2 regions of the Massilia sp. PWRC2 genome follow, and region 1 is predicted to be linked to the other one. Evidence: riboswitches for the same ligand, from Rfam matches in the RefSeq annotation. Region 1 holds a riboswitch; the other holds the start of a gene.

What was found. A riboswitch is a leader RNA that binds a small molecule or an ion and turns the genes downstream of it on or off. The one in region 1 is predicted to bind thiamine pyrophosphate.
Region 2: linked by a shared signal. The riboswitch ahead of thiC (phosphomethylpyrimidine synthase ThiC) and the one ahead of ACP7BZ_RS00600 (TonB-dependent siderophore receptor) in region 1 are both predicted to bind thiamine pyrophosphate.

What each region holds. Positions count from the first base shown of each region.
Region 1 covers NZ_JAFCUW010000001.1:123,500-132,868, reverse strand. Annotated here, with positions in the region: gene ACP7BZ_RS00610 (di-heme oxidoredictase family protein) at 1-341, shown strand, start outside; gene ACP7BZ_RS00605 (hypothetical protein) at 475-927, shown strand; gene ACP7BZ_RS00600 (TonB-dependent siderophore receptor) at 924-3,071, opposite strand; TPP riboswitch at 3,152-3,249, opposite strand; gene ACP7BZ_RS00595 (SRPBCC family protein) at 3,342-3,893, opposite strand; gene ACP7BZ_RS00590 (glutathione S-transferase) at 4,020-4,727, shown strand; gene ACP7BZ_RS00585 (amidase) at 5,131-6,930, shown strand; gene ACP7BZ_RS00580 (hypothetical protein) at 7,187-8,002, shown strand; gene ACP7BZ_RS00575 (fatty acid desaturase) at 8,044-8,787, shown strand; gene ACP7BZ_RS00570 (putative bifunctional diguanylate cyclase/phosphodiesterase) at 8,932-9,369, shown strand, end outside.
Region 2 covers NZ_JAFCUW010000001.1:498,072-507,440, reverse strand. Annotated here, with positions in the region: gene mutS (DNA mismatch repair protein MutS) at 1-1,770, opposite strand, end outside; gene ACP7BZ_RS02245 (LysR family transcriptional regulator) at 1,751-2,803, opposite strand; gene ACP7BZ_RS02240 (NmrA family NAD(P)-binding protein) at 2,925-3,815, shown strand; gene ACP7BZ_RS02235 (KGG domain-containing protein) at 3,945-4,379, opposite strand; TPP riboswitch at 4,665-4,771, shown strand; gene thiC (phosphomethylpyrimidine synthase ThiC) at 4,941-6,833, shown strand; gene thiS (sulfur carrier protein ThiS) at 6,842-7,063, shown strand; gene ACP7BZ_RS02220 (thiazole synthase) at 7,107-7,910, shown strand; gene thiD (bifunctional hydroxymethylpyrimidine kinase/phosphomethylpyrimidine kinase) at 7,907-8,737, shown strand; gene thiE (thiamine phosphate synthase) at 8,743-9,369, shown strand, end outside.

The sequences.
Region 1 (9,369 bases):
AAACGGGCGGCGGTCACCTGTTCGCCGAGTTGCGCAACCAGACCATCCATCCCTATACCGATCTGCTGCTGCACAACATGGGGAGCGCATTGGCCGACAAGCTCGTTGAAGGACAGGCGACGGGCGAGATGTGGCGCACCGCGCCCCTGTGGGGCATCGGCTACACCGACAAGGTGATGGGCGAGAGCAGCCGGGCTGGCTACCTGCACGACGGGCGCGCGCGCAATCTGACTGAGGCGATCCTGTGGCACGGCGGCGAAGCGGACACTGCGCGCAAGCGTTTCGAACAGTTGTCGAAGGCGGATCGCGATAGTTTGCTGGCGTTTTTGAGGTCGTTGTAAAAGGATCCGGGGCGTTGCGTGCGTCAATGGCAGCGGCACCCCGCTGCCGGGGGGGGGCTGTCGCGAAGTTGACTGTCCCAAGTTTCGCCGTCGCCACCTTCACAATTTTTTATCAAAGTTAGTCAATCGAGCCATGTACAAGCCCTTCAATCTATCCATCGCCGCCGTGGCCCTGTTGCTGTCGGTGGCCGCAGCGCCGGCGCAGGAACTCAATTCCAGCTGGCGCCTGCGCGTGCTCGATATGGACCATCAGCCGAAGGCGCAGGCGACGGTGCAGTTCAGTGACGAGGCGGTGCGTTTTTGCATGCGCGGCAAATGGAGGCGCCTGATCATCGACCGCGTCGAAGGCAGCGAGCCGGCCTTCTTCCCGCTCGAGCAGGCAGTGGTCTACAAGCTCGAACACGGTGTGCTGAACATGGCCAGCGCGTCGCGCTGCAATCCGTATTCCTTGCTCAGCGCCGTCTCCGCCAGCGAGGATATCCACGGCAGCTACCAGGTGGTCAGCACGGGGCGCAGCAGCAAGCGCGGGCTGTTCAGCATGAATCCGTTGCCTGTGCCCCGGCCGGCCGCCCCGGCCCCGCCTTAAAAATCGACCTGGGCTGACAGGCGCGCGCTACGCGGGGTACCCGTCAACAGGTAACCACCGAGGGCCGGGGTGACGTCGCGCCAGTAGAACTTGTCGAACAGGTTGACCACCTGCAGGCGCACGGTGGTGTTCTTGCCAGCGATGCGGCTGCTCCAGGCGGCGCCGGCGTCGAACAGGTGGTAGCCGGGCACGTTGACGGTGTTGGCAGCGTCGAACGACTTGCTGCCTGAATAGCGCCAGAGCGCGTTCAGTTTAACGCCGGGCAGCTGCGCCACGCTGTATTCGAGCCAGGCACTCGACTTGATATCGGGGACGTCGGTGACGCGCTTGCCGTCGAAGTCGGCCACGCCGGTACCCGTCTGCCTGGTCTGCAAGGCCAGCAGCGAGGCGCCGTAATGGAGGTCGCCGCTGGCGCGTGATTCGAGGGTCGCTTCGAGGCCGCGGTGGCGTTCCTCGCCAGCGCGCACAAACACATTGGCCAGGCCGGTAAATTCATGACCGCGGCGGATGTCGAACAGGGCGGCGGACAAGGTGGTGTCATTGCCGATCGCGCCCTTGATTCCCAGTTCGAGCTGCTTCGAGCGGCTCGGCGCCAGCGCCTGTCCCTGGTTGTTCGTTTGCAGCGGCGCCACGCCACCGTGTTCGAGGCCGTGGGTGGCCGACCCATACACATTCCAGTCGGCGTTAAAGCTGTACTGCAGGGCCACGGTGGGCAGCACGAAATGGTCGTCGCTGTGGGCGTAAGGCAGGGTCGCAGCGACGAATTCATCGCGCTTGAGCGCGACGTAGCGCAGGCCGGTGAACAGCTTCACACCGGCGCCGAGGGCAGCGATGTCCTGCACGAACACGGCACGCTCGTTTTCGTGGCGGCGCAGATAGGCCGGGCCGGTGACAGGATTGCCAGGGGCCGGCGCGGTCACCAAAGGGTGGTAGATATTGCTGTAGCCGGCGTAATCGTAGACATAGTCGCCGGCCATGTCGCGCCGCGTGAACACCGATACGCCGGTGCTCAGTTCGTGGCGCACGGCGCCGCTGGCAAAGCGCGCATGCAGCAGTACTTCGGCGCCCAGCGGGGTCTTGGTTTCGCCAGCGCTCTGGTAGTCGTAGACGTCGTAGTCGCCATTGCGGCAAAAGCCCGGATAAAAGCCGGCGCCTTCGTTCGAGCAGCCATACGGGAACGCGGTGTAGTCGTCGCGCTTGAACCAGTGCTTGTTGACGGCCGCTTCGAGGTTGACGGCGTCGCTCAGGCGGTAACTCAATTTGGCAGCGAGGTTGGTCGAGCGGGTGTCGACCGGGCGCGCCCACGGCTGGTCGTTGAGCAGCAGCGTTTGCGATACCTTGGTCGGCAGAGTGACGCCGGCAATGAGCTGGTAGCCGGGCGCCGTCAGCTGCGACTTGTGCTGGGTGTCGGCATCGATTTGCAGCAGCGCGTCCGGGCTGATTTGCCAGTCGAAGGCGCCAGAGATGAACTGGCGTTCGCCATCGGCGCCCTTGACATAGGAACGCAGCTTTTCGGCGGCGGCGTTGATGCGGTAGCCGAAGCGGCGGTCCTCGAAGCGGCCGCCCACATCGATGGCGCCGTAGACGGTGCCGCGCTCGCGCACTTCGACGGTGGCGCTGCGCAGCTCGGCATTGGTGGGACGCTTGGTGACGAAGTTGATGATGCCGCCAGGCGCCGCCACCCCCGCCTGCAAGCCGGCCAGGCCCTTGAGCACTTCGATGCGCTCCTTGTTTTCCAGCGGGATCTGGGTGTCGCCGGGGATCGCCAGGCCATCCTTGCGATAACTCGAGGTGTTATCGAGATTAAAACCGCGGATCGAAAAATTTTCGGCGTAACCGACGGCGTTGTAGGCGTCGCTGACGCTGGCATCGTAGGCCATCGCTTCGGTGGCGTTGCGGATGCTGAAGTCTTGCAGCTTTTGCTGATCGATGACGGTGACCGAGACCGGCGTCTGCAGCAGCGCTGCTTCGCCGAAGCCGCCGATACGGGCGCGCTCGGCGGCGGCGCCGCGTTCGCCCTTGATGATCACTTCGGCGATCGGCGCTGCCGGACTTGTGGCGCTGCTCTGGGCCTGCGCCGTGCTGGCGCAGGCCTGCATGACGGCGAGGGCGACGACGCTGTACTTCAAGTGTGCTGATGACATGTGTTTGCTCGTTGTTCTGCGCCGGATGGCCAGCGCAATCAATAAAACCGGAGCCAAACGGGAGGAGCGAACAAAAGAGGGGGACCTGCTTTGCGCTTTCCTTCGCTGGCATTATCCAGATCAGGTACGGAGGGTATTTCTCACCCGGAAACAAGTTCCAGGACCCCTAGCGAAGGCGGATCATAGCACGGACAACAAGAACGTCAAATTGACCGCGGTCAGTTTTGCCAGTACGGGCCGCGCTGGTGTGGCCACTGCCGGCTGTGCCAGTTATTGCGCTGGCGGCGCCCCTTCGGCGGCCTTTTTCAGGCGCGCCAGGCCACGTTCGAAGTCCTTGCCGATCAGCGCATCCATGCTGACGAACACCGTCATCAGGCGGGTGACGAACAGCGTCGGCCCCGTCATAGTCCAGGTGGCGATGGTGCCGCCCTGATGATCGCCGTCGGCCTTCAGTGAAAATTCCGTGAGGTTGCTGGCAGCGAACGGTTCAATGAAGTCAAGCTTGATCACCGTGCGCGCCGGCGACGCCGCCTCGACGATTTCCATGCGGCCGCTGCCGACTTCCTTGTTGCCCTGCCACCGATAGACGGCGCCCTTGCCGCTGGCGGCGCCGCTGAAGCTGCGCTGCATGGCGGGGTCGAGGTTTTCCCACGGCGACCAGCTTTGCCACTGGTGAAAATCGGTAATCAGGGCGGCGATTTTTTCCGGCGGTGCGGCGATCGTGGCCGAGCGCGAGACGCTGAAGGTGTTGGGCTTCATCGCTGCCATCAGCAGGATGACGATGAGAATGGCGAGGACGCCGAGCGCGATTTTTTTCAACATGCGGTTCTCCCTGAAGTGTGGTCCGCGCCTGCAGGCATGGGCGGTGGCAGCAGAGTAGCATGGCGCGCCACTGTTTTTGAAATTGCAACATACTGAAAGTCTTGAATCCACTGCACGGGAGCGCGCATGCACTACCAACTGTATTACTGGCCGACCATCCAGGGCCGCGGCGAATTTGTCCGGCTGGCACTCGAAGAGGCGCAGGTGCCTTACACGGACGTTGCACGCGGCAAGAACGGGGTCGACAAATTGATCAAAAAAATGGCGCAGGGGCCGACGCCATCGTATGCGCCGCCGTTCCTGGTGGCCGGCGAACAGACGCTCGGCCAGGTCGCCAACATCCTGCAGTTTATCGGCGGCGCCCACGGCCTGGCGCCGCGCGCACAGCGTGGCCGCCTGTGGGTCAACCAGTTGCAGCTGACCATTGCCGATGTCGTCGCCGAGGCCCACGACACCCATCACCCCATCTCGGTCGACCTGACCTACGAGGCGCAAAGTGGCGCCGCCAAAAAGCGCGCTGCCGCCTTTGTGAACGGGCGCATTCCCAAGTTCCTCGATTATTTTGAAGGCGTGCTGGCGCTGGCGGGCAAGGGCGGTTACCTGCTGGGCAGCCGCCTGAGTTACGCCGACCTCTCGCTGTTCCAGCTGGTCGAAGGCTTGCGCTACGCCTTTCCGGCGGCGATGGCGCGCCTCGATGGCGAGCATCCGCGCCTGCTGCAGTTGTGCGCACAGGTGGCGGCGCGGCCGGCGCTTGCCCGCTACCTCAATTCGAAGCGGCGCATCCCGTTTAATGAAGAGGGCATCTTCCGCCACTATGCGGCGCTTGACCGGTAGGCCGGGGCGGCACCTGTTTGAAATCTGGCGCAGCCGGGCGCTTTTCACGCCAGTGCTGTCGGCATCGACCTGTCTGACAGCGGGCGGCAACGCTTTTTGCAGTGTTCAGCGGCCAGTGACCAGCGCCACCTGTGTTACCGCGCATGCCCGGACTGGAGTGAGCGCCGCTACCTCTGGCCGGCGAAGCGGCGCTCGAGGCGTGTTTGGCGCCGGCGCAGCCGTACTGCAAACATGGGAAACAATTTAGTCGATTGCTGGTAATGTCAAAGTGCTACCCGAAGTGCTACCGGAAGTGCTACCCTCATGCGTCATTTCTTGCGAACCAGAAATGCTCGATGTCTTTTCCGATTGCCTCACTTGCTGGCTCACTTGCTGTCTCACTTTTCCTTCTGCGAATGCAACCATGACGATACGCCGCGACTTCCTCATCAAAGCCCCCCTTGGCCTGCTGGCCGCCTCCACCCTGGCGCGTGCCAGCGGCCAGACCGGACCGGCAGCGCCACCGGGCGCGCCGCCCACCTTCGGGGCGACCGCAGCGGCCGGGCCAGAAGTGTCGCCGGCGACCTTTGCCGAAGCGGAAAAGCTGATGCAGGTGACCCTTACACCCGCCCAGCGGGCACAGGCGGCGGGCAGCTGGCGGGTGTCGATGGCCGCCTTGCAGGAGCGGCGCACCGGACCGAACAAGGTGAGCATCGGCGCCGAGGTGGCGCCTGCCACCGTGTGGCGGCCGCTGCTGCCAGGCATGCCCACCAGCCTGCTGCGCCAGAGTGCGCGCTTTAGCCGCAGTGCGCCGGCCGCTGCCAGCCTGCCCGCGCGCGACGAGGACATCGCCTTTGCCCCCGTCACCAGCCTGTCGCGCTGGATCGCCACGCGCGTGCTCAGCGCCGAGCGGCTCACCACTATTTATCTGGCGCGCATTGCCCGCCTCGATCCAAAGCTGCGCAGCGTCATCACCGTCACCGCCGAGCACGCCATTGCGCGGGCCCGCCTGGCCGATCGCGAAATCGCCGCCGGCAAGTACCGCGGCCCGTTGCACGGCATCCCGTACGGCGTCAAAGACTTGCTCGACACCGCCAACATCGCCACCACCTGGGGCGCCGAGCCCCTGCGCAATCGCGTGCCGGCCGCCGACAGCGCCGTGGTGGCGCGCCTGAACGCCGCCGGCGCCGTGCTGATCGCCAAGCTGAGCCTGGGCGCGCTGGCCTTGAACGATATCTGGTTCGGCGGCCAGACCATGAATCCGTGGCTGCTCGAAGAGGGCGCCTCCGGTTCCAGCGCCGGCCCCGGCGCGGCGACGGCGGCCGGCCTGGTGGCCTTTTCGATCGGCAGCGAAACGGGTGGCAGCATCGTCAGCCCGGCCATGCGTTGTGGCGTTACCGGCTTGCGTCCGACCTACGGCCGGGTGGCGCGCACGGGCGCGATGACCTTGTGCTGGTCGCTCGACAAGCTCGGCCCGATGACGCGCGGGGTCGAAGACGCCATGCTGGTGCTGGCGGCGATCAACGGCGCCGATGGCGGCGATGTCGCCAGCGTCGATGTGCCCCTGCATTTTGAGGCGGGCGCCAGCGTGCGCGGCTTGAAAATCGGTTATTTCCCCCACTGGATGAACGAAGCGCCGGCACTCGATGTCGACCGCGCCGCCCTCGAGATGGCGGTCAAGGCCGGCATGCAGGCAGTGCCGGTGAGCTTGCCCGACTGGCCTTACCAGAGCCTCAATACGGTGCTGTTCGCCGAAGCGGCGGCGGCGTTCGAAGACTGGGCGGCCGATGGCCGTTTTGATCAGCTCAAGGCGCAGGTGGCCGACGCCTGGCCGAACCTGCTGCGCCAGGCGCGCTTTTTGTCGGCCGCCGATTTTGTCCAGGCTGACCGCCTGCGCCGCAAGGTGGCGCTGGAAATGGCGCGCATTTTCAGCAGTGTCGACGTGCTGCTGGTGCCATCGCTGCGCGACGAGATGCTGACCATTTCGAACTTCACCGGCCACCCCTCATTGACGCTGCGCACCGGCACGGTGGCGGTGCAGCAGGCCAGGAGTGACTGGGCCCCCGATCCGGCCAACCCGGCGCCGACCTTTGCCACGCCGCGCCAGGTGCCGCACGGCGTCACCCTGATCGGTCGCCTGTTTGACGAGGGCACGCTGGCCAACGCCGGCCTGGCGCTCGAGCGCGCCGCTGGCGTGGTGCGCGAGCGGCCGCCTGGTTTTTAAGGTCGCGCTGGCTGTGCAAGGGGCCGCGGCTTGCCGCGGCTTTTTGTTGCGCGCTCGATTGCTGGCAATGGGTGCCGCCACAATCGGTGCCGCCAAACACGGTCGGATCTTGCAAGCCAATAATTAATTTCACACGGGCAACGATATCTATATTGCTTAAACTGACACCGAAAACCCAGCTTTCTCGCCAAATTGATAACGGTTGGAAGATTGATAATTGATAAAACGGAATTTATCTTTTCTCAAGGAGTTTTCGATGGAACAGCAATTCGCAGTGACCCCAACCCCGTCCAGCGCCGCGCCCCTAATGTCCGCAATGGCGCGCGATCAGCGCCTTGCCGGACAGGCGTATGTTGAACGCCTGCCGTTTACCATCAAGCGGGTCGAGACCGCCGACGATATGCGCAAGGCCGTGCAGGTGCGCCATGCTGCCTATGCCCGCCACGTGCCGGCCTTTGCCGCCACCCTGGTGTTGCCGGAAGCTTGCGACTATGACGACGACAGCATCGTCCTGCTGGCCGAATCGAAGCTCGACGGCTCGCCGCTGGGCAGCACCCGCATCCAGACCAATCTGCAGGGCCCGCTGCACGTCGAGCAGTCGATCGTGTTGCCCCACTGGCTGCGTGGCGCGCGTCTGGCCGAAGTGACGCGACTGGGCATCGATGAGGGACGCGTGGGCCGGCTGGTCAAAATTGCGCTGATCAAGGCGTGCTTCGAGTACTGCGAACAGCAGCACATCGAGCATGCCATCGTCACCGGCCGTGCGCCGATCGACCGCCAGTATGAGCAACTGATGTTCCGCGACGTGTTTGACGACAAGGCCTACGTGCCGCTGCATCACGTGGGCAATATCGCGCACCGCGTGATGGCGTTTGAAATTGCCACCGGCGAAGCGCGCTGGAGTGCCGCCGGCCACCCGCTGCTGAAATTCTTCAAGCAGACCCAGCATCCCGACATCGATATCGGCAAGAAACTGGCGCTGCACCTGTCGCGCAGCGTGGCGCCCGACTGTGTACCCGACTTCGTGCCCGAGCTGGCCCGCTTGCGCGAGCACAGCTTTGCCGGCGTTTGATGCACTGCCGGTTTCCTTCTTGAATTGTCGACGGAGTTTCCATGTTTTCTGGTTTGATTCATATTAATGTATGGCAGGGCGCGCTGATCGTGCTCGTATCGATGCAGCTGACCTCGGCCGCTGTCAGCCTCTACCTGCACCGCAGCATGACGCACCGGGCGATCACCTTTCATCCGCTGCTGTGCCACTGCTTTCGGCTGTGGATCTGGCTGACCACGGTAGGCGTCACCACCCGCCAGTGGGTGGCGGTGCACCGCAAGCACCATGCCAAGTGCGACACCGAAGACGATCCGCACAGCCCGCAGATCCACGGTTTATGGGCGCTGCTCACGCGCGGCACCCTGTTGTACCGCAAAGCTGCGCGTAACGAAGCGCTGGTCAACCTCTACGGCGTCGGCATCAAGGAAGACTGGCTCGACCGCCACCTGTACGTGATCCACCGTTACAAGGGGGCGCCGCTGTTCCTGCTGATCGAAATGCTGGTATTTGGCGCCGGTGCCGGTGCGCTGGTGTGGCTGCTGCAAATTCTCGCGCTGCCGTTCTGGGCTTCCGGCTTTATCAATGGCCTGGCGCACACGGCAGGCTACCGCAACCACGATACCAAAGACCACTCGCGCAATTTGTTTCCTCTGGGACTCATATTTTGCGGTGAAGAGTTGCATAACAATCATCATGCGCGTCCTGGCTCGGCCAAGCTGTCGGAAAAATGGTATGAGTTTGACATGGGCTGGGCAGTGGTTCGCACTCTGTCGCTGGTGAAATTGTGTCGTATTAATAAGCGCTGAGGGGCCAGTCTGCGCATTGTCGGAATTGCATCAGTGTTAGAGGGTTGTGCGTGAAATGTTGCATCCCATCACTTGTTGCCTGTATGCTGGCAGATTGATGGGGGGAGCGTTCCCGCCGTCCGTCCAGTTAACAGATTCCGTTCCATGCAAAAGTTGCTGCCCATTTCACACTCACGCTTGTCCCTGCTGGCGCAGCGTGGACTCGATGCGGCCTTGCGGCTATTCTCGTTTTACCTTGTGCCCATTGGCATTGCGCTCATTTCAATGATCGCCCTGCTGATGTGGCAAAACCAGTACGCCACCGGCGGTGAAGTGGCCCTGGTGATGCGGGTCGCGCCCCATACCGGGGTGGCGCAGACGCCGGACGCCGCCCTCAGTGCCCTGCAACAGAAAGAGCTGCTGTCGACCTTCGACACCCAGTTGTCGGAAGCGCCGGTGTGGTTTGATTTCCACACCGTGCCACGCCCTGGCCAGCATGTGGTCGTCGAATTTCCTTCTCGCCACGCGGTGGAAATGGCGTGCTGGGATGCCGACAATTTACAAATGATCGGCCAGGCCACCCGCAGCGCGGCCTACCTGGCG
Region 2 (9,369 bases), 370 kb from region 1:
CGCGTGCGCGGTCAGGGCGGTGAGCGTATCGAGTTGGGCCAGCCCCTGCGCGATGCTTTGCAATAGCGTGATGTGCGGCGCCAGCTCGGCCAGCAGCAGCTCGTAGAGCAGCTTTTCGCGCACCAGCGCCTTGTCCTGCGCCGACAGTGCCTTGTCCTCGAACAGCTTGAGTTCAGGCGTGATGTAGCGTTCGGCGTTTTTCAGGGTCTGGCGGCGGCGGTAGTCGTCCGGCACCTTGTCGGTCTGGCCGTGGGTCACTTCGATATAAAAGCCGTGCACGCGGTTGTATTCGACGCGCAGGTTGGCAATGCCGGTGCGGGCGCGCTCGCGCGTTTCCAGGTCGACCAGGTAGGCGCCGGCGTTTTCCGACAGACCGCGCAATTCATCGAGTTCGGCGTCGTAACCGGGCGCGAACACGCCGCCGTCGCGCACCATCGCGGCCGGCTCTTCGGCCACCGCGCGCGTGAGCAGGTCGAGGCAGGCGGTCGGCGTGGCCAGCGCCGCGTGGATGGTCGAGAGCAGGTCGGCGGCGCCGGCGACGACACTGTGCGCCACCAGCTGGCGCAAGGCGGGCAACTGGCGCAGGCCGTCGCGCAGGCTGGCCAGATCGCGCGGACGCGCCGTCAGCAGGGCCACGCGGGTGGTGATGCGTTCGATGTCGGGCACCTTGGCCAGGGTGGCCGCTAGCGGCGCGCTGGTGTCGCTGGCGGCCAGTGCGGCAATCGCCTGGTGGCGCTGGCGGGCGACACCCTGGTCGCGCCGTGCGTGGTGCAGCCAGTGACGCAGCAGGCGCGAGCCCATCGCCGTGCGGCAGTGGTCGAGCAGCGAAAACAGGGTGGGCGCTTCCTGGCCACGGATGGTCTCGGTCAGCTCGAGGTTGCGGCGGGTGGCGGCATCGAGGCCGATGAATTCGTGCTCGCTTTCCAGCGCCAGGCTTTTGACGTGCTGCAGGCCGCGCCCCTGGGTGGCCTGGGCATAGCGCAGCAGCGCGCCGGCCGCACCAAAGGCGGCGCCCAGGCCGTCGGCGCCAAAGCCGGTGAGGGTGGCCACGCCGAGCTGCTCGAGCAGCGCGCGGTGGCCGCCGACGACGTCGAAGTGCCAGTCGGGCACGTGCTGCGTGTGGCCAGCAAACACGCCATCGTCGAACAGGTCGGCGGCGCCGCCGTCGGCATGCAAAATTTCGGCTGGCACGATGCGCTCGAGTTCCTGCTGCAGGCGGGCACCGACGGTGCGGGCGTCGCCGGTAAACTCCATCAGTTTGAGGGCGCCCGAGGCCAGCGACAGCCAGGCCAGCCCGGTGGTGGCCACCTTGCGCTGGTGGATCACGCACACCGCCAGCAGTGGCCGTTCGGCTTTTTCTGGCAGCAGGTCGGTATCGGTCAGCGTGCCCGGGGTGACCACCCGCACCACCTTGCGCTCGACCGGCCCCTTGCTGGTGGCGGGGTCGCCGATCTGCTCGCAGATCGCGCACGATTCGCCCAGCTTGACCAGCTTGGCCAGGTAGGGATCGAGCGAGTGAAACGGCACCCCGCACATGCGGATCGGACTGCCGTTGGCATTGCCGCGCGCAGTGAGGGTGATGCCAAGGATGCGCGCCGCTTTTTCGGCATCGTCATGAAACAGCTCGTAGAAATCGCCCATGCGGTAAAACAGCAGCATGGTGGGATAGTCGGCTTTCAGGCGGCCGTATTGCGCCATCATGGGCGTGACTTTTTCGGCGGCGCTGTGCTTGACGGCGGCCGGGTTGATTTCAGCTGGAACGGTGGTCATCGATGAAGGTGTAATTATTGCGGTGGGAAGTGCGCAGCCACGTGGCCGCTGCGGCCATTTTACCGTGGATGGGCAAGGCACTCGCGCCTTTCCGCTGGCGCCGGCGCGCTGGCGCGGTGCGGCGCTCCATCGACCAGCATGGCCAGTTCCTCCGCCGTACCGGCAGGGAAGCTTGCTGCAGATACGCCAGAAAGGCCGACACGCGCGCACTGCGCAGCCGGCGCGACGGATACAGCGCCCACAGCGCAATCTCGGGCGCATCGACGGCACCCCAGCTGACCAGGGTACCCGCCGCCAGATCGTCGCTGACCAGCGACAGCGGCAGGCAGGCGGCACCGACCCCCAGCCGCACGGCGTCGCGCACCATGAACAGCGAGGCCAGCCGCAGCACTGGTTCGACCGCCAGCGTAACAGGGACAGCCGGGCCACCTGCAGCAGCGTCGCTGGCCAGCTGCCACCCTGCGCTGACATCGGCGCTGCCGCGCACCACCGCGGCGACGCTGGCGTCGCCAGCCGGCCGGCGCTGCTGCGGGTGCGCCACCACCAGCAGGCGGTCGCGCAAAAAAATGCGGCCGATCAGACGCTCGTCAACAGCCGGGTTGACGCGGATGACCAGGTCATACGCTTCCTCGACCATGTCGACCGCGCGGTCCTCGCTGCTCACCTCGAGGCGTACCTCGGGGTACTTGAGGGCGAAGCCGGCCGCCAGCTTGCCCATCGCGGCCTGCGAAAACAGCAGCGGCGCGCTGATGCGCAGGCGGCCGCGCGGCTGGCCGGCGCCCTCGGTGAGCGCCGCCGCCGTCTCGTCGATTTCGCGCAGCAGCAACGAGGTGCGCTGGTACAGCGCCTGGCCTTCCTCGGTCAGCTTGAGGGTGCGCGCGCCGCGCTCGAACAGCCGCAGTCCGAGGCTGCTCTCGAGTTCGACCACGCGCCGCGACAGGGTGGCCTTCGGCCGTCCGCTGGCGCGCGCGGCGCGGCCGACGCCGCCGTGGCGGGCCACCAGGTTGAAATCGACCAGCGCTTGCATATCCATATGTTCCACCACTGAGACAGTCTGTTTAATTTTACCGTCTTTCGGCTTCGAATTGGAATGACTACCATGGTTTCACTGCTTCACCTTTGACCGTTTTACCCACCCTACCAAGGAGTTCATCATGAGTACACTCGTTATTGGCGCCACCGGCGCAGTCGGCCGCCAGGTCGTTGATCAACTGCTCGGGCGCGGCGTCGCCGTGCGCGCGCTGGTGCGCGATCCTGCCAAGGCCCATCTGCCGGCCAGTGTCGAACTGGTGCAGGGCGAGCTGCTGGCACCCGATGCCTTGCGGCGCGCGCTCGCTGGCGTCTCCAGCCTGTTTTTGCTCAATGCAGTGGCCGCCGATGAATTTACCCAGGCACTGACGGTGCTGAACCTGGCGCGCGAGGCGGGTGTGCAGCGGCTGGTCTACCTGTCCGTCATGCACAGCGACCGTTACGTCAACGTGCCGCACTTTGCCGTCAAGTTCGGGGTCGAGCGCATGATCGAGCAGATGGGGTTTAGCGCGACCATTTTGCGCCCGGCGTATTTCATGCAAAACGATCTGACTGTGCGCGATACGGTGCTGGGGCACGGGGTCTATCCGATGCCGATTGGCGCGAAGGGCCTGGCGATGATCGACACGCGTGACCTCGCGGAACTGGCCGCCATCGAGCTGATCCACCGCGACCGCGCCACCCGCCCGCTGCCGACCGAGCATATCAACGTAGTCGGAGCCGACACCTTGACGGGCGCGGATGCGGCCGCTGTCTGGGCTGAGCTGCTGGGCCGGCCGGTTGTGTATGGCGGCGATGACACCGCTCCGTTCGAACAAACGCTGCGCCAGTTCCTGCCGCACTGGATGGCCTATGAAATGCGGCTGATGACGGCGCGCTTTGTCAGCGACGGCATGCTGCCGGGGTCTGGCGACCGCGCCCGGCTGACGGCGATCCTGGGACGGCCGCTGCGCACGTATCGTGATTTTGTGGCGGGCATCGTCAACGGCGCCGGTGCGCCAGGCGCTGCGCGATGAGGACGTTCGATTGAGGCAAATTGGGACAGGCACCGGCGCTGCCAGTCCCTCTTCTGCTGGCGCCTGCAGCAAGGGGACTGGTGCCGTCAGGTCGTTGTCCCGAAGGTGAACTCAGTGGTGCCCACCCGCTTATTTGGAACGGCCGCCGCCCGACCCGCTGCCGGCTTTAGAACTGCCGGTATCACTGGTGCCGCTGGAACCGCTGGAACCGCCGGACGATTTGCTGGCACTGCCGCTACTGCCGCTACTGCCGCTTTGCTCACTGCCATCGTTCTTGTGGCTCATCGAGCCAGCCTTGCGCGCCTCTTCGGAGGTGAACTCGTGCGCATGGCCGGAGGCGTGCGCTGCGCGGCCACCTTCGGCGGCGATTTCACGCTGCCGGTCCGGGTCCATCGATGCAAAGCCGCGGTTGCTGGTGTCGCCGCTACTTTGGCTGCTGCCGCTGCCTTGTTTGCCCTGGCTGCCCTGCTTATCCTGAGTGCCCTGAGTGCTCTGGCTGCCCTGATTATTCGTCGATTTCTGATCGTTGCCGGATTTATTCCCGCCTTGATTATTCGTTGCCATGCTGATCTCCTGTGGTCAATAGATGGTATCGAAGCAGCGCCATTGATGCAGTCGCGTTGCTAAGGAAGTTCATGGTAGGGCAGGCTGCAGGCCGACCGTGTAGGAAGATTTTTGCGCGTGTTGTAGGAATTCTTCTCACCCCATCGCAACTTTTTCAGGCCAACATTGTTTTGTGAAAAGGTGAGACGTGCTCATCGTCGCGCACATGCCTGGCGAAAAATAATTCAGCGCAGCGCTTGTGGCTTTGTTTCAAATGCGCTTAGAATCGAGCCTGCCGCATCGTGCGGCAAACGCTAGGGGTCCTGCAACACGCACATGCGTGGCGCGGGTGAGAAACACCCTTCGAACCTGATCTGGGTAATGCCAGCGAAGGGAAGCAACGTGATCGCGGCTGCATGCCGTGCTTGCGCACTCCTTTGCTGGCTCCTTGTTTCGAGTCATCCAAAGGAGCCAACCGTGACTGCATCTGTATCATCTTCCGTAACGCAAGCCGCAACTCAATCTTTAACTGAACCGTTACCGCAATCTGTACCCCGGCCCGGTAGCAGCAGCGCGCCGTTCCTGTCCTCCACCGCCGTCGTCGACGCTGCCGCCATCGCCCCCTTGCCGAACTCGCGCAAGATCTATGTGCAGGGCAGCCGCAGCGATGTGCGCGTGCCGATGCGCGCCATCAGCCAGTCGGCCACCGCCGAGGGCTTTGGCGCCGAAGCCAATCCGCCCGTCTGCGTCTACGATACCTCGGGACCGTACAGCGATCCCGACATCACCATCGATATCCAGGCCGGCCTGCCGTGTCCGCGCACCCCGTGGATCGTCGAGCGCGGCGATACCGAGCAGCTGAGCGGCCCCAGCTCCGCCTACGGCGCCGCGCGCGCCGCCGACCCGGCCACCGCCGCCATGCGCTTTGCGTTGCAGCGCCTGCCGCGGCGTGCGCGTGCGGGCGCCAACGTCACCCAGCTGCACTACGCGCGGCGCGGCATCATCACGCCGGAAATGGAATTTGTCGCCATCCGCGAAAACGGCCGGCGCCGCGAATACCTGGCCGAGCTGCGCGCCGCCGGCCCGAACGGCGCACGCATGGCCGAGCTGATGGGCCGCCAGCATCCGGGCCAGTCGTTTGGCGCCGCCACGCCCGCCGATATCACAGCCGAATTCGTGCGGGCCGAAATCGCCCGCGGCCGCGCCATCATCCCCGCCAACATCAATCACCCGGAAGTCGAACCGATGATCATCGGCCGCAATTTCCTGGTCAAGATCAACGCCAATATCGGCAATTCGGCGGTGACGTCCTCGATCGGCGAAGAGGTCGAAAAGATGACCTGGGCGATCCGCTGGGGCGCCGACAATGTCATGGACCTGTCGACCGGCAAACACATTCACGAAACGCGTGAGTGGGTGATCCGTAACAGCCCGGTACCGATCGGCACCGTGCCGCTCTATCAGGCGCTCGAAAAGGTCAACGGCAAGGCCGAAGACTTGAGCTGGGAGATTTTTCGCGACACCCTGATCGAACAGGCCGAGCAGGGCGTCGATTACTTCACCATCCACGCCGGCGTGCTGCTGCGCTACGTGCCGATGACGGCCAGACGCCTGACCGGCATCGTCTCGCGCGGCGGTTCCATCATGGCCAAGTGGTGCCTGGCGCACCACCAGGAATCGTTCCTCTACACGCATTTCGAAGAGATCTGCCAGATCATGAAGGCATATGACGTTTCGTTCAGCCTTGGTGACGGCCTGCGCCCGGGCTCGATTTTCGACGCCAACGACGAAGCCCAGTTAGCCGAGCTCAAAACGCTGGGCGAACTGACCCAGGTGGCCTGGCGCCATGATGTGCAGGTGATGATCGAAGGGCCCGGCCATGTGCCGCTGCACCTGATCCGCGAGAACATGGACCTGCAGCTCGAGCAGTGCATGGAGGCGCCGTTCTATACGCTGGGCCCGTTGACGACCGACATCGCGCCCGGCTACGATCACATCACTTCTGGCATCGGCGCCGCCACCATCGGCTGGTACGGTACCGCCATGCTGTGTTACGTGACGCCGAAGGAACATCTGGGCCTGCCCAACAAGGATGATGTCAAGGACGGCATCATCACCTATAAAATCGCCGCCCACGTGGCCGACCTGGCCAAGGGCCATCCGGGCGCGCAGATCCGCGACAACGCCCTGTCCAAGGCACGCTTCGAATTTCGCTGGGACGACCAGTTCAACCTCGGGCTCGATCCCGACAAGGCGCGCCTGTTTCACGATGAAACCCTGCCCAAGGAATCGGCCAAGGTGGCGCACTTCTGTTCGATGTGCGGACCGCATTTCTGTTCGATGAAGATCACCCAGGAAGTACGCCAGTACGCCGCCGGTCTGGGCATATCCGGTGCCGCCGCGCTCGAGCAGGGCATGCAGACCAAGGCGGTTGAATTCGTCAAGCGCGGCGCGGCGCTGTACCAGAAGCTATGAGGCTGGCCATGGCAGGATCGCCCCCCGCGACTGATTTCATCCTCAACGGCGCTGCCTGCCAGCTGGCAGCCGGCAGCACCCTCGCCGACCTGATCGAGCATCTGGCCATGCAGCACCAGGCGCTGGCGCTGGCCGTCAACCGCCAGGTGGTGCCGCGCGCACGCTGGCCGCTGCAGCGCATTGCTGCCGGCGACTGCGTCGACCTCGTGCGCGCCATCGGCGGCGGCTGACCCGCTTCAAAAAAAGCTGATGAACCCCATCCAAGGACACCCCATGCATTACTCAAACGCGACTGAACCGGCCGACTGCCTCACCATCGCCGGCGTCTCCTACAATTCACGCCTGCTGGTCGGCAGCGGCAAATACCGCGACCTGGCGCAAACGCGCGAGGCCACCATCGCCGCCGGCGCCGACATCATCACGGTGGCCATCCGCCGCGTCAATATCGGCCAGGACCCGCACGCACCGAGCCTGCTCGACGTGCTGCCACCAGACCAATTTACCATCCTGCCCAACAGCGCCGGCTGCTACACGGCCGCCGACGCTGTCTACACCCTGCAGCTGGCGCGCGAGCTGCTGGGTGGGCGCCAGCTGGTCAAGCTCGAAGTGCTGGGCGACCAGCACACCCTGTTCCCGCACATGCCGGAAACGCTCAAGGCTGCCGAAGCGCTGGTGCGCGACGGCTTTGATGTGATGGTCTATTGCAGCGACGATCCGATCCAGGCCAGGCTGCTCGAAGACATCGGCTGCGTGGCGATCATGCCGCTGGCCTCGTTGATCGGCTCCGGCATGGGCATTCTGAATCCGTGGAACCTGTCGCTGATCATCGAGCAGGCCAAGGTGCCGGTGCTGGTCGACGCTGGCGTTGGCACGGCGTCGGATGCCGCCATTGCCATGGAACTCGGCTGCGACGGTGTGCTGATGAACACGGCGATCGCCGGCGCCGCCGATCCGCTGCGCATGGCCCACGCCATGAAGCTGGCGGTGCAGGCGGGACGGCAGGCGCGCCTGGCCGGGCGCATGGCGCGCCGCTTTGCCGCTGCGCCGTCGTCGCCGCTGACGGGCATGCTGGCATGAGCGCACCGCCGAATAACAGCCGGCCCACGGTGCTGGTGTTTGCCGGCCTCGATCCCAGCGGCGGCGCCGGCCTGGCCGCTGACCTGCTGGCCATTGCCGCGCTGGGGGCGCACGCGCTGCCGGTGGCCACCGCCATCACGGTGCAGGACAACGACCACGTGTTCGCCGTCGTTCCCACCGAGGCAGACCTTGTTGAACGCCAGGCGATGGCGCTGCTGGCCAAGATGCAGGTGCACGCGGTCAAGGTGGGCATGGTCGGCAGCCTCGCCAATGGCGTTGCCATCGCCCGCGTCATCAAGGTGCTGCGCGCGCGCTACCCGGCGCTGCCGGTGGTGCTCGATCCGGTGCTCGGCAGCGGCCATGGCGACCCGCTCTCGCCGCTGGCGGCGTTGCAGCCGCTGCTGCCGCTGGCCAGTTTGATGACGCCAAATGTGCCGGAGGCGGCGCTGTTGGCCGGCTGCAGCGGGGTGGCGGCGCAGGCAGCCGCGCTGCGCCAGCGCTGGCGTGGCGACGTCCTGATCACCGGTGGCCACGCCATTGGTCCGGGCGAGAATCAGGTGCTCAACCATTGGTTCGGCCCGGGCGGCGCGCGCGCCTGGCGCTGGCCGCGGCTGGCCGGCGCCTTTCACGGCAGCGGCTGCACGCTGGCAGCGGCAATTAGCGCCCGCCTGGCCTGCGGCGACGCCATGGCCAGCGCCCTCGACAGCGCCCAGCGCTACACCCAGGCGGCGCTGGCGGACTCGTTTTCGATCGCCAGCGGCCAGCGTATCCCGGCGCGCTGGCTGCCCGTTCCCGATGTCTCAAGCGAGGCGCTCGCATTAATATGAATACTATAAACGGTGTATATCTGGTTACCCCGGACTGGGACGACACTGCCGCCCTGCTGGCGCGCACCGAACAGGCGCTGCAGGCCGGCGTCGCCATGCTGCAGTACCGCCACAAGGGCGCCGACCCGGCCCTGCGCCTGCAGCAGGCCGCGCAGCTGCTGGCGCTGTGCCGGCGCTACGCTGTGCCCTTGATTATCAATGACCACATCGATGTGTGCATGGAACTGGGCGCTGATGGCGTTCATGTGGGAGGGTGTGATGCCAGCGTGGCGGCAGCCCGCGCGCAGCTGGGCGATCAAGCCATCATCGGCGCCTCGTGTTATGGCGAGCGCGCGCTGGCGCTGCGCGCCGCCGGGGAGGGCGCAAGTTACGTCGCCTACGGCGGCTTTTATCCGTCGCGCGTCAAGCAGTACGCGGTGACGACGGCGGCCGATATTGTCGACTGGTCGTGCGCCACCGTGACGCTGCCGGCCGTCGTCATCGGCGGCATGACGCCGGCCAACGCGGCGCCGCTGGTGGCGCGCGGCGCGGCCATGGTGGCGGCCATTTCAAGCGTCTACGGGGCGCCGTCGGCGGCGGCGGCGGTGCGCCAGTTCCGCGCCCTGTTTGACGGCGCCGGTGGACACGATGCT